DNA from 3 places in the Bifidobacterium sp. LH_230 genome. Region 2 is predicted to be linked to each of the others. Evidence: riboswitches for the same ligand, from Rfam matches in the RefSeq annotation. Region 2 holds a riboswitch; each other region holds the start of a gene.
What was found. Region 2 has a riboswitch for thiamine pyrophosphate ahead of AC1A0G_RS10750 (ECF transporter S component). Riboswitches for the same ligand answer to the same signal wherever they lie in the genome.
Positions count from the first base shown of each region.

Region 1: linked by a shared signal. The riboswitch ahead of thiM (hydroxyethylthiazole kinase) and the one ahead of AC1A0G_RS10750 (ECF transporter S component) in region 2 are both predicted to bind thiamine pyrophosphate.
Region 3: linked by a shared signal. The riboswitch ahead of thiS (sulfur carrier protein ThiS) and the one ahead of AC1A0G_RS10750 (ECF transporter S component) in region 2 are both predicted to bind thiamine pyrophosphate.

Region 1 is NZ_JBKEWJ010000001.1:99,415-103,596, forward strand. It holds gene thiC (phosphomethylpyrimidine synthase ThiC) at 1-674, opposite strand, end outside; gene thiM (hydroxyethylthiazole kinase) at 832-1,782, opposite strand; TPP riboswitch at 1,774-1,881, opposite strand; gene AC1A0G_RS00380 (glycine--tRNA ligase) at 2,050-3,525, shown strand; gene dusB (tRNA dihydrouridine synthase DusB) at 3,843-4,182, shown strand, end outside.
Region 2 is NZ_JBKEWJ010000026.1:19,576-23,757, forward strand. It holds gene trmB (tRNA (guanosine(46)-N7)-methyltransferase TrmB) at 1-60, opposite strand, end outside; gene AC1A0G_RS10745 (TatD family hydrolase) at 69-1,079, opposite strand; gene AC1A0G_RS10750 (ECF transporter S component) at 1,595-2,209, opposite strand; TPP riboswitch at 2,299-2,403, opposite strand; gene AC1A0G_RS10755 (low molecular weight protein-tyrosine-phosphatase) at 2,621-3,139, opposite strand; gene AC1A0G_RS10760 (dihydrofolate reductase) at 3,342-4,001, opposite strand; gene AC1A0G_RS10765 (thymidylate synthase) at 4,102-4,182, opposite strand, start outside.
Region 3 is NZ_JBKEWJ010000019.1:32,370-36,551, reverse strand. It holds gene AC1A0G_RS09345 (amino acid permease) at 1-98, shown strand, start outside; gene AC1A0G_RS09340 (thiazole synthase) at 482-1,384, opposite strand; gene thiS (sulfur carrier protein ThiS) at 1,840-2,034, opposite strand; TPP riboswitch at 2,293-2,396, opposite strand; gene AC1A0G_RS09330 (aldo/keto reductase) at 2,839-3,822, shown strand.

The sequences.
Region 1 (4,182 bases), on a different contig from region 2:
TGCGGATCATCCGCACCGGCGATCGCGGAGACGGCAAACCAGCCGGCGGCCTTGGTGTGCGCGAGCATGTCCATGTCGGCCGCGGTCACGCCGCCGCCGACCACGACCGGGAAGTCGCAGGCCGAGCAGATCGTGTTGATCTGGTCCGCGTCGAGCGTGCGACCGGAACCGTCGTTGCCGCCGACCGAAGCCTCGGGCTTGGTCGTGGAGACGTGCAGCGGGCCGGCGCCGATGTAGTCGATGCAGCCGTCGGGCAGCTCGTTGATGATCTTGACGAGGCTTTCGGTCTCGGCGGACAGACCGACGATCGCGTCGTCGCCGAGCATCGCGCGGGCTTCGCGCGGCTCCATGTCGGTCTGGCCGATGTGCACGCCGTCGACCTTGAGGCCCTTGTTGCGGCACTGCCACACGACATCCACGCGGTCGTCGATCACGAATGCGACCGAATCGGACTTGTCGTTGTCCTCGATGATCTGCGCGATGTCCTGCGCGAGCGAGGTGATCTCCTTGGCGTCCGCGTCCTTGGCGCGCAGCTGGATGAACGTCGCGCCGCCGCGCAGCGCCTCCTCGATCACGTCGGTGACCGGTCGGTCGTGCGTGTCCTGCGGGCCGACGACGAAATACGCGGACAGGTCGAACGAGTCGCGCATCGATGCGAATGGATAGTTGTTCATGTGGTTTCCTTTTGGGTTGATTAATAGGAAAGTCTTATATGTACCGATGTGATGCTGGCGGAGCCTCGGCTCCCTCGGCTGAGGGAGCTGTCAGCGAAGCTGACTGAGGGAGCGTAGACGGGGTGGCCTTAGGTTGCTTCTGACTGCCGGAAAACCGTTATCCCGTCACGATCTCAGACCCCGCCACCTGCTCGGGCGTGAGGTTCCACAGCGCGTCGAGGAAGTGCGGCTGGAACGTGCCCGGCCCGTCCGACTGCGCCTCGGCGATCTCGCCGGCGCGGTTGAACAGCAGCGAGGCGGCCAGCGCGGCCGTCAGCGGTTCGGCGACCGCCAGATACGTCGCGGTCACGCCGCCCAGCGAGCAGCCGGCGCCGGTGATCTTCGCCATCAGCGCGCTGCCGCCCGGCAGACGGTAGACCCGCTCGCCGTCGGTCACGAGATCGACCTTGCCGGATACGGCCACCGCCGCCGTACCGTTCGGCGCACTCTTCGCAAGGAATGCCGCCAGCGTCTTCGCCGGTTCGACCGCCGCGTCGACCTCATCCACCGACTCCACGCCGGCCGGCCGGCTCGTCTCGTCGGGGGAGGCCAGTCCCCACATGGTCGCCAGTGCGATGATCTCGGACGCGTTGCCGCGCACGATCGTCGGGGGAGCGGCGCGGAACGAGCGAAGGATCTCCGTGCGCGTCTTGCCGATGCCGGCCGCGACCGGGTCGAGCACCCACGGATGGCCGGATTTGCGGAACGCGCGGGCGATCTGCGGCAGCGCGTCCTTGTAGAACGGCAGCAGCGTGCCGACGTTGATGTAGTCCGCGCCCGAAATCGACGCGGTGTCGATCACGTCGTCCGGCAGGAAGCTCATCGCCGCGGTACCACCGGCCGCGAGCTGTGCGTTCGCGACGAGATTGATCGTCACGAAATTGGCGAACGACTGTGCCAACGGCGTGTGTTCCCTGACGTCACGCACGGCCTGTGCGATACGCTCGCGCAGATCGGCCAGATCGGTCGGCTCGGTGGCAGTTCGGTCGGTGACGGACTGATCAGTGCCTGACTGATCGACGCAACCGCAACAATGCGACTGCGTGTCGGTATGCGAATCATCGCTCATATCGCTGCTCCCTACGATGGTCTTAACCAACAGGTTCTAAGGGTCAGGCTCGCGCCTCTCTCAACCCGCCATACCGGCCGGGTTCCCCTGCATTACGTTCCCGACGCTATGCCCCAACGTGGACATATCCCCGTTCTTTCGTGTCCTTCCTCTGGCGTTTCTTGCCCGCCTGTGGTATTAAGGCGCACCTTATATCACTGTCACGCTGTGCCTATAGACTCGGGAACGCTAACTAGTCCCCAAACCGTTCAAACCAGAAGGTGCATTGTGGCTGTATCCAAACTCGATGAAGTCGTGTCCCTCGCGAAGCGTCGCGGGTTCGTGTTCCCCGCCGGAGAAATCTACGGCGGCACCCGCTCCGCGTGGGATTACGGTCCGCTCGGCGTCGCGCTGAAGGACAACATCAAGCGCGAATGGTGGCGTTCGATGGTCGTCACCCGTGGCGACGTGGTGGGCGTGGATACGTCCATCATCCTGCCGACCCCGGTGTGGGTCGCCTCCGGCCACGTGGCCGTGTTCAACGACCCGCTGGTCGAGTGCCTCAACTGCCACAAGCGCAACCGCGCCGACAAGCTGCAGGAGTCCTACGCCGAGAAGCACGGCGACAAGCTGCCGGAGAACGGCATGGCCGACATCGTGTGCCCCGACTGCGGCACCCGCGGCAAGTGGACCGAACCGCGCGACTTCAACATGATGCTGCGCACGCACCTCGGCCCGGTCGAGGACGAGAACAGCCTGCACTACCTGCGCCCGGAGACCGCGCAGGGCATCTTCGTGGACTTCAAGAACGTCATGACCTCGTCTCGTTCCAAGCCGCCGTTCGGCATCGCCAACATGGGCAAGTCCTTCCGTAACGAGATCACGCCGGGCAACTTCATCTTCCGCACCCGCGAGTTCGAGCAGATGGAGATGGAGTTCTTCGTCGAGCCGGGCACCGACGAGGACTGGCACCAGTATTGGATCGACGCGCGCACCCAGTGGTACCTCGACCTCGGCGTCAAGCCGGAGAACCTGCGCCACTACGAGCATCCGAAGGACAAGCTCGCCCACTACTCGAAGCGCACCGTCGACATCGAATACAAGTTCGGCTTCCAGGGCTCCGACTGGGGCGAGCTCGAAGGCATCGCGAACCGCACTGACTTCGACCTGTCCGCGCACGCCAAGCACTCCGGCGAGGATCTGAGCTACTTCAACCAGGCCACCGGCGAGAAGTACGTGCCGTACGTCATCGAGCCGGCCGCCGGCCTGACCCGTTCGCTCATGTGCTTCCTTGTGGACGCGTACGACGTGGACGAGGCCCCGAACACCAAAGGCGGCGTGGACAAGCGCACCGTCCTGCGCCTCGACCCGCGTCTGGCCCCGATCAAGGCCGCCGTGCTGCCGCTGAGCAAGAAGCCCGAGCTGCAGACCGTCGCGCAGAACCTCGCGTCCGACCTGCGCCAGCACGAGTGGATGATCGACTACGACGAGGCTGGTGCGATCGGCCGCCGCTACCGTCGCGAGGACGAGATCGGCACCCCGCTGTGCATCACCGTCGACTTCGACACGCTCGATGACCAGGCCGTGACGATTCGCGACCGCGACACCATGAACCAGGAGCGCATCGCCCTGGACAAGGTCGCCGAGTACGTCGACGCCCGCATCGGCGAGAAGCGCACGCACGTGCCGCAAAAGCCGGTCGCGATGGGCGGCGAGGCTTGGCCGGACTCCGTGAAGATCAACGAGGCCGGCGGCCTGTACTGATCCGCGCGGATACCGCAGGTACGTGAACAGCTGACTGAGGGGGTCGTCTGCCGTGGATGGCCCCCTCAGTCATGCCGTGGATGACAGCCGGTTATGTCAGGCTGTCAGACGCGAACGGGGTGTGCGCCCCCTCAGTCAGCTGCGCTGACAGCTCCCCCTGACGAGGGGGAGCAAAAGAATGGTGACAGTGGTCTTATGGCCGCTAACGACCCTGATGAGGGCCAAGAGGACAGGAACAACATATCGTGACGAACGTCAAGGATGCCGAAACCGTGATCGCCGCGCATGATCGCGAGCGACTCGACCCGCGCGGCGACATGGCCGCGGCGGCGACGACTGATGGATCGTCGCAGCCGGCGGCCGAACCGTCCGCGCCGGCCGAACCGGTGACGATCGCGCCGGTCAGGCTCGGCCCGATCACCGTGCCGACGCCGGTCGTGCTCTCGCCGATGGCCGGGGTCACCAACTGGCCGTTCCGCGTCATCTGCGAGGAATACGGTCCCGACGGCCTGTACGTGGCCGAAATGATCACCGCCCGCGCTCTGGTCGCCCGCAATCCGAAGGCGCTGCGCCTGTGCCGGTTCGCGCCGAGCGAGAAGATCCGCTCATTGCAGCTGTACGGCGTCAACCCGGCCATCGTCGAACAGGCCGCGCGCA
Region 2 (4,182 bases):
ATCCGCGGTCGAGACGGAGTCGGACGGCGTCTGATCGGCGGTTGATTCTTCGATAGTCATGGGATTATTTATAGCGGCCGGCTTGGAATAGGGGCACAGAACGACTCCAGATTGCGCCGGGTCAGCGCCGCGAGATCGATCATCGCCCTCGCAAGCCGATCATCCACAGACCAGTCGCATGCAGACCAGTCACCCGCCAACCGATTCCGCGCGAACCGATCGTCGGGCAACGGATCATCGTCAGTCAGTCCGTCATCGGCCCGGCCATCACGGATCGACCCGTCATCGCGATAGCCGACGAACCGCTCACCGTCACCAAGTCGAATCCCCGCCAACGTTCGCAGCAAGTCAACCAGTGCGCCAACGTAATCATCGACGCCATACTCGCGCCCCAGCGCCCACGTCAGCGATTCGAGTCCGTCGCTTTCCATGAGCAGCCGATCGTCGGGAATCCGCCGCGCCAGCGAGCGCACCGACTCGTCGGTCGTCACGTCCGGTCCGATCGACATGTAGCAGCCCAGGTCGAGATAGTCGTCCTGCCAACGATCGCACGCATACCAGTGGACCATGTACCGGTTCGGATACCGCCGGATCAGATTGAGCACCTCGCGTTCGTGCGACTTGGTGTGCAGCACGACCGGCTTGCGATGGCGGCTCGCGTAGTCGAGCTGTGTTTCGAACACGGACAGCTGATCGGTCAACGGCACGTCGGTCCACTCGCCGTCGAGTCCGATCTCACCGATGATCGCGGTCTGTTCGAGATACGGCAGCGCGTCCGCGATGCGATACCGGTCCGCATCCCACGGATGGATGCCGAAACTGGCACGGACGGACGGTGCATCGCCGTCACGCGGACCGACTGTCGATCCCACCCGCGTGCCGTCAGCCGTTTCGTTGCCGGCCAACCCATCACCGATCCACGCCAACGTATGCCGCCACTGGTCACCGTTCGCGCAGCTGATCACCGAACTCACGCCGTACCTGCGCTGCACGGCGACGAACCGTTCATCATCCGCATGGCAGTGCGCATCGGACAACAGCGACGCAAACGCGCCTATCGATACAGCAGCATGACGCATGGCATCCTCCATCCGTTTCCGGTCGTCGACAACATTCCACATCAATCCGCAGAACTCAGCATCAACCCTACCGAATCACGGCTGACCGCAGCGCATAACGCCTCAGGCATCCCACCAGATAGCCTTCTTGCGTGATATTTCTGCTATTACCTCCCAACTACTAGCAAAAACATCACGCCAGATGATCTATACGCGTGATATTCCCGCTACCACCCCACCGTTACTATCCCAAACATCACGCCAGATGATCCATTCGCGTGATATTTCAGCTAGCATCCGGCCTCTGCTATCAAAAACATCACGCGAATATTCGGCGCCTCTTGATCGGCAAACGCCCGACAATCCCGATCCGGATTACGCCCGCATCCCGTCCCGGATTACGCCCCGCATCCCGTCCGACCAGCATGCGTCAATCAGGCAGTAAAAAACGGTGACCCGCGATATCGATCACAGGTCACCGTTCGATGTATCGGTCGATCAGCCAGCCGCACAGCAGTCGCAGCCGGCCAGCCAGCTCACACGAGCGCGGCGGCGTCGCGGCCACCGGCCACGCGGTCGAGCGCACCGGTCTTGGCGAGCGCCTGATACAGGAACCAGGCGATCACGCCGGCGAAGATCACGCCGGAGATCGTGCTGCACACGAACGCGGTGACGATGAAGAACGCGTCGTAGCCCAGGTAGTACATGACCCACGAAACGGCCATGCCGGCGAAACCGGCGGCAGCGCCCGCGAGCACGGTGACGGCGAGGTTCCACGCCTTGTACGCGAAGATCATGAAGATGAGCTCGGCGGCCAGGCCCTGCACAAGGCCCGGGATGAGGGTGCCGAGACCACCCCAGTGGCTGCCGAGCAGCGCTTCGACGAGCGCGGCGATCACTTCGGCGAACAGCGCGGCGCCCGGCTTACGCACGATGATGGCGGCCAGCGGGCCGGCGAAGTAGTACAGGCCCCACAGCAGCGCGTCGGAGCCGGGCAGGAACGTGAACACGGCCTCGAGCGGCTGCGTGACGATGCCCGCGCCCCAGAAGATCACGCCGGATGCGACGGCGATGACGGCGGCGACGGTGATGTCGGCGACGCTCCAGCGCAGCGACGGACGCGCGGCCGGGGTCTTGGAATCGGTAGACATAATCTCTCTCGCTTTCTTGTCGTTGTCTTCAAGCGAGGAACTCGGCGGAGCGAACGCGGCAGTCGGTCGGCGGACCGGCGCGCGCAGTCCAGATACGATCAAGGACTTCGTTCGCCGGTATTGCCCGGATCACGTTCGACGGTCGGGGCCAGTGCGCCCCTCTCAGCTCGCCACGCGAGCCCCCGTGCTTGACACGTTCACACGATACGGGGATGCGGCTACAAATGTCAAGACTTTGCTGCGGGCGATGTTGCGAGATCGGTGTCGCGAATATCACAAAGCGAGCGGGAATCCGTTGGATGGGATTGCTCCGCTCGCTTCGTTCGGTCGAAATGACAGGTAGCCGGTCGCACTCGGTCGAATGACAGGCGACAAGTTGCGTTCGACTGCAATGACCGGTGATGGCCCGCGCTACGCCTCCAGTCGCGCCTCGACCCAGTCGACGATGTACGGCGCGACTTCCTTGATCTGGTCGATCGCGACCTGGAACTCGTGCGGGCCGCCGTACCACGGGTCGACCAAATCGATCTCGTCCTCGCGTCCGGTCGCCAGCTTGGGCAGGTTCGGGTCGAAGCTGCGGTACATGTGCACTTCCGGGCGCTTTTCGGCCGGCAGCTGGCGCAGCAGCGCGCGCATGTGCGACGCGGTCATCGGCAGGAACAGGTCGCTTTCGTTGATCTCCTCGCGCGTGATACGGTGCGCGAAGTGGTGCGCGGGGATCTCGTATCCGTCGGCGCGCAGCACACGCACGGCGCGGCGGTCGATCGGGTTGCCGTATTCCTCGTCGGACACGCCGCTGGACATGACGCGCACGCGGTCGGCGAGTCCGCGCGACTCGAATTCGGCGCGCAGGATGATCTCGGCCATCGGCGACCGGCAGATGTTGCCGGTGCAGACGGTCATCACGGTGTACGGGTGGTTGGTGGTCATCGATACTGCTTTCGGTCGGCGCGGTGCGCGCAATTTCGGTCTGGAATAAGTAAGACCGCGATCGGATACGGTCACGAACCGTCGGTCACGGTCGGTATCGGTCGGTACATGATCGACGATGATCGATGACGATCAGCGGCGAACGGTACCGACCGACTACGGTCAGATACAGCCGATTACAACCAGGTGTGGTCGGCGATAATCAGCGCGTCTTCTCGTACGTGACGAAACGATACGCCTCGATGCCGTCCTCGCACTTGGCCGGCTTCATCCAATGGCTTTCGTCGGCGACGCGCCACAGGCCCAGATCGACCAGATCGCGCACGTCCGGCGCGTAGGTATCCGCGTCGACCTTGGCCTTGAGCAGCGTCACGTACGCCTTCGAAGCCAAAGGCAGCGCCTCGCGGAACAGCTGCGCCCCGCCGATCACCCAGATCTCGCTGCGGTCCATGCCGTCGTCGGGAATCGCCTCCTGACGCGCAAAGTCCATCGCGTCGTCCAGGCTTTCGGCCACGGTCGCGCCGAGCGCACGGTACTGCGGGTCGTGCGAGACGACGATATTGTCGCGGTTCGGCAGCGGACGGTACTTCGGGTCCAGCGACTCCCAGGTCTTGCGGCCCATGATCACCGGATGCGAGACGGTCAGCTCCTTGAAATGCTTCATATCCTCGGCCAAATGCCACGGCATGCCGCCTTGGAAACCGATGGCGCCGTCATGACCTTCCTTGTCGTGCGCCTCGGCCCAGATCAGGTTCACCGAGAAGGTCTTGGGGAAATCGTCACCCCAATCCTCCCCGCTCTCAAGCCCGGCGATTCCGGGCTCGGGTTCGTGATAGCCACTGCGGCTACTGTCATGCTCCATTTCACTCACTCCTTGGGTTAGGACTGGGGACAAGTGTACGGTCACACCGCGACGCGGCGGCGACGCGACCGTACGATATCGGTCAGCCCAGCCGCCGTGGTCACACCGCCACCGGCGCCTTGATCGTCGGATGATGCTGGTATCCGACGATCTCGAAGTCGCCGTAATCGTAGTCGAACAG
Region 3 (4,182 bases), on a different contig from region 2:
CGATTGCGGGCCTCGTGTGGCTGGCCGTGTTCGGCGGGTATTGTCTGCTGCACGAGCGGTTCCAGTCGCGCGACCTCAAGGATGCGTTGGGGCGGTAGCGTGTGATCCCTGTCCGCTGGCGGAACCTGTTCGGGTGGATCTGGGAGGTTCCTGGCAGGGGCAGGGAAGCGCCGGCCTGTTTTGGGATGGTTGAAGGTTTTTCGGCTCGGTGCCCGGTTGATGTGTGAGGGGTATCTCGCAGTTGTAGGGCCACGGTCGGCTGCCCGGCCAGTATGGCGGAATTCCTTGTGTTGGAATTCCGCCATTGTTATGGGATCTGGCGAGTGCCGAATGCGCCGAGTCTCGGGACAGGACCCTACAACTGCAAGAAATGCCCCATTGCGGAACCGATATGAGTGTTCCATGCGGGCCGGGGGCTAACTCGCCCTTGCTTTGTTCGTGCTCTGTTTGTGTGGTGGCGTTTTCTGCGCCGCCACACTGCTTATGCCGCCGTCGAAGCGCTGGGGGAGAGGTAGTCGGCGGCGTTGGTCGGGCTGGACGGGACGGCGTGGCCTTCGGTCACGGTGCCAAGGCCGGCAAGGTACGCCTCGCGACCGGCTTCGATCGCGTGCTTGAACGCGCGCGCCATCACCGGGATGTTGCCCGCGGAGGCGATCGCCGTGTACGCCATCACCGCGTCCGCGCCCATCTCCATCGCCTCGGCGGCCTGGCTCGGCCGGCCGATGCCCGCGTCGATGATGACCGGCACGTGCGCGTTCGCGATGATCACCTCGATGAAGTCGCGCATGCGCAGCCCCTTGTTCGAGCCGATCAGCGAGCCGAGCGGCATCACGCACGCCGCACCCGCATCCTCGAGCTGCCGCGCCGCGATCGGGTCCGGGAACATGTACGGCATCACCACGAAACCCTCCTTCGCAAGCATTTCGGTCGCGCGAATCGTCTCCGCGTTGTCCGGCAGCAGGTACTTCGTCTCATGCTCGATCTCGACCTTCACGAAATCGGTATGGCACACCTCGCGGGCGAGCCGCGCGATGCGCACCGCCTCTTCCGCATTGCGCGCGCCCGACGTGTTCGGCAGCATCGTGATGCCCTTCGGAATGTAGTCGAGCAGATTGTTTTCGGTGGTGCGGCAGCGGCGCAACGCCATCGTGACGATCTGCGTGCCGGCGTTCTCGATCGTGGCCTTGATGAGGTTCAGATCGTAACGGCCCGAACCGAGGATGAATCGGCTCGTGAACTTGTGCCCGCCAAGGATGAGCGGATCGGCGTCGCCCGTGGCGATCGCGTCGTAGGCGTGCGCGTCCGGCTCGGGCAGCAGCGCGGTGTTCGTGGCGGTGCCGACGAGTTCGTCGAGGGTCGGTTCGGTGGATGATGCGGTGGTCATGATTACTCCTTCGTAGTGATGGACGATTGGTGTATTGGCTGAGTAGTGCTTCCGGGCTTGGCGAGTGTGTCACCCCCTCAGTCAGCTTCGCTGACAGCTCCCCCTTCAGGGGGAGCAGGGGAAGAAGGACGATCGTGTTAAGACCGATGAGTTACTAGTGCTTTGTCGGACGTAATGTGATGGGTTTGACGCTCCCCTCAGTTGGTTCTGCCGGCAGCGTTCTGCAATTATGGATAGTTTTCGGCTGGCCGTGTTGTTGGCTCGCTGTCGCTCGTTCCTCGCCTACAGACGCCTCCGGCGTTTGCTATTACGGTCCTGCCTGGCCGAGGGAGCCGAGAGTAAGAGTGCGTGCATTAAGCTCGACGAAGTTCCAGGAAGATTCTCGACTCGGCGTCGTCTCGTGAGATGACGCGATATGCCGCGGCGCGGGCCGCGATATCGGCCGGTTCGGACCGTCAGCCGCCTTGGACGAACGTGACGATCTCCAAGGTGTCGGTGCCCTTGAGCATCGTTTCCGCGCGTTTCGCCCGCGGCACGATCTCGCCGTTGAGTTCAACGGCCACGCGGGCCGGTTTGAATCCCTTGCGCTCGATGAACTCGGCGACGCTGATCGGCTCGTCGAGCTGCTCCTCCTGACCGTTGACGATCATCGGTTCCCCTTCCCCGGCCGCGCCGGATTCGAAAAAAGGGTCGCTGAAGCAGCCGTACCCTGTGAGGTGGTGCGCCCCTTCATGACCCTTGTCGTAAGTATCACTGATTGTTCTTGAATTATTCTTGAGTTGTGGCGCAAACGACCCGCACAACGACGAGGCGCGACGGTGACGAGTCCGCGCGCGCAGACGATGGACGGATACGAAACCCCACACAGGCTGAAATGGATGATCGCGAACCGCCGCGCATCGATTGCGACGGCGAAACAACCCGTTTCCTTACGGCGGCATGACCCGCATCAAGTTGACGGTCGAAGTTCGCGACTTCCTCTCAGCCCAGCCGGGCTCCCGTTCGGTTGCACGACCATCATAAGCCCCGGGGTGTGACATGGGTGTTGTGTTGCATTGCCGGGATTTCGCAAACCTTGAGGCAGATTCTCGCTGTTGCAGAGGTCTTCTCGCAAACTCTGAGGCAGCTTCTGTCGGATGCCAGGGCGATATCGATAAGAACGGGGGTGTGGGGGCCTGTTGTTTGGAAGGGATGACGCCTCAAGGTTTGGAGAACGACCGTTGCGATGGCCGAGATCTGCCTCAAGGTTTGGAGAAAGATCGCGGAGATATGCGAAAAAGAGGTACTGCCCCGCCCTTGAATGGGAGAGTGCGGCGGCGTTTTGCCTCGCTGTCCGGAGATGGTCTGTTCCCGATGGTCTGACAGGGGCGTGCCGTAGGCGACCGCAGTGTTTCAGCCGGACCAGACTCGGGAGCGACCTGTCCGCGTCAGGGCCTCGCATGATGATGGGCAGTATGACGACGTTGCACCATGACACTGATTTTGCGAACACGGTCGATTTCGCGGGGCGCCGCATCCCTCGGCTCGGCATGGGCACGATGGCGCTCACGATCGAAGGACGGCCGGACCGTGAGATGGCGATCGGCACGATCCACGCCGCGCTCGACGCCGGCGTGCGTTACCTCGACACTGCGTGGTCGTACTATCTGCCGACTGCTCCGGGATCGGACGGAACCGGCATTCCCGGCGACTTCGGGTACGGCGAGATGCTGGTGCGCGACGCGCTCGCCGGCTGGGACGGTCCGCGCGGCGAGGTGCTGGTGGCGACGAAAACCGGCTACCGCCGCACGATCGATGCGAGCATGGCGGAAGGGGAGCCTGAGGCGCAGGATGATCGCCAGCGATTGCAGGCGGCCGGCAGCCGGTATGGTTGGATGGCCGATTCGCGGCCCGAAACGATGATCCGCGACGCGAAGGAGTCCGCGCGTCACCTCGGCGTGGACGCGCTCGACCTGTTGTATTCGCACGGCCCCGATCCGGCGGTGCCGTACGAGGACCAGATCGGCGCGCTCAAAACGCTGCTTGACGAAGGCGTGATCCGATACGCCGGCATCTCCCGCGTGGACAACGCGCAGATCGACACGGCCCGTGCGATGCTGGGCGACAGGCTGATCGCCGTGCAGAACCAGTTTTCGCCGTCGCACCCCGACCCGGAACATACGATGGAGCATTGTGCCGAGCTGGGACTCGATTTCGTGTGCTGGTCGCCGCTCGGTGGATTCCTCGACCCGTTCGACCGGCACGCATACGACCCGTTCCGCGCGGTTGCGGCGGCGCGTGGCGTTTCGTACCAGCGGGTGGTGCTGGCGTGGGAGCTGACCCGGTATGATCGGCTGTTCACGATTCCGAGCGCCCGCAATCCGCGTGAGATCAACGATTCGTTCGCTGCGATCGATCTGCGACTGACACCGGATGAGCTGGCGGTTTTACCGGCATAACAAAAGGCGTCCGTATCGGTGCGTGTCGGTGAACGGCGCGTGATTGCGGACGCCTGGAAAAGAGAACGGCCGCGTTGTAGCCGCGCGTCAATGAGTGCGCGTGATTACAACGGCGGCCGTCAAATATTCCGAAAAATCAGTGGCAGGCCGGACGCGGGCGATTGCCGGCGTATTGGATGACGCCGTGCACCAGCGCTGCGGTAAAGTGCGCCGCGCACATGCCTGAATCTACTGCCTCGTGACTGCAGCCGACAATGCTGCAAACGTTGCGTTCCATCGTATATTCCCCTTCCTCGGGCCCCCCAGTGGCTTTCTTCTTCGCCGTCTTCTGTGTCGGTGATTCCACGATACATTCAGATG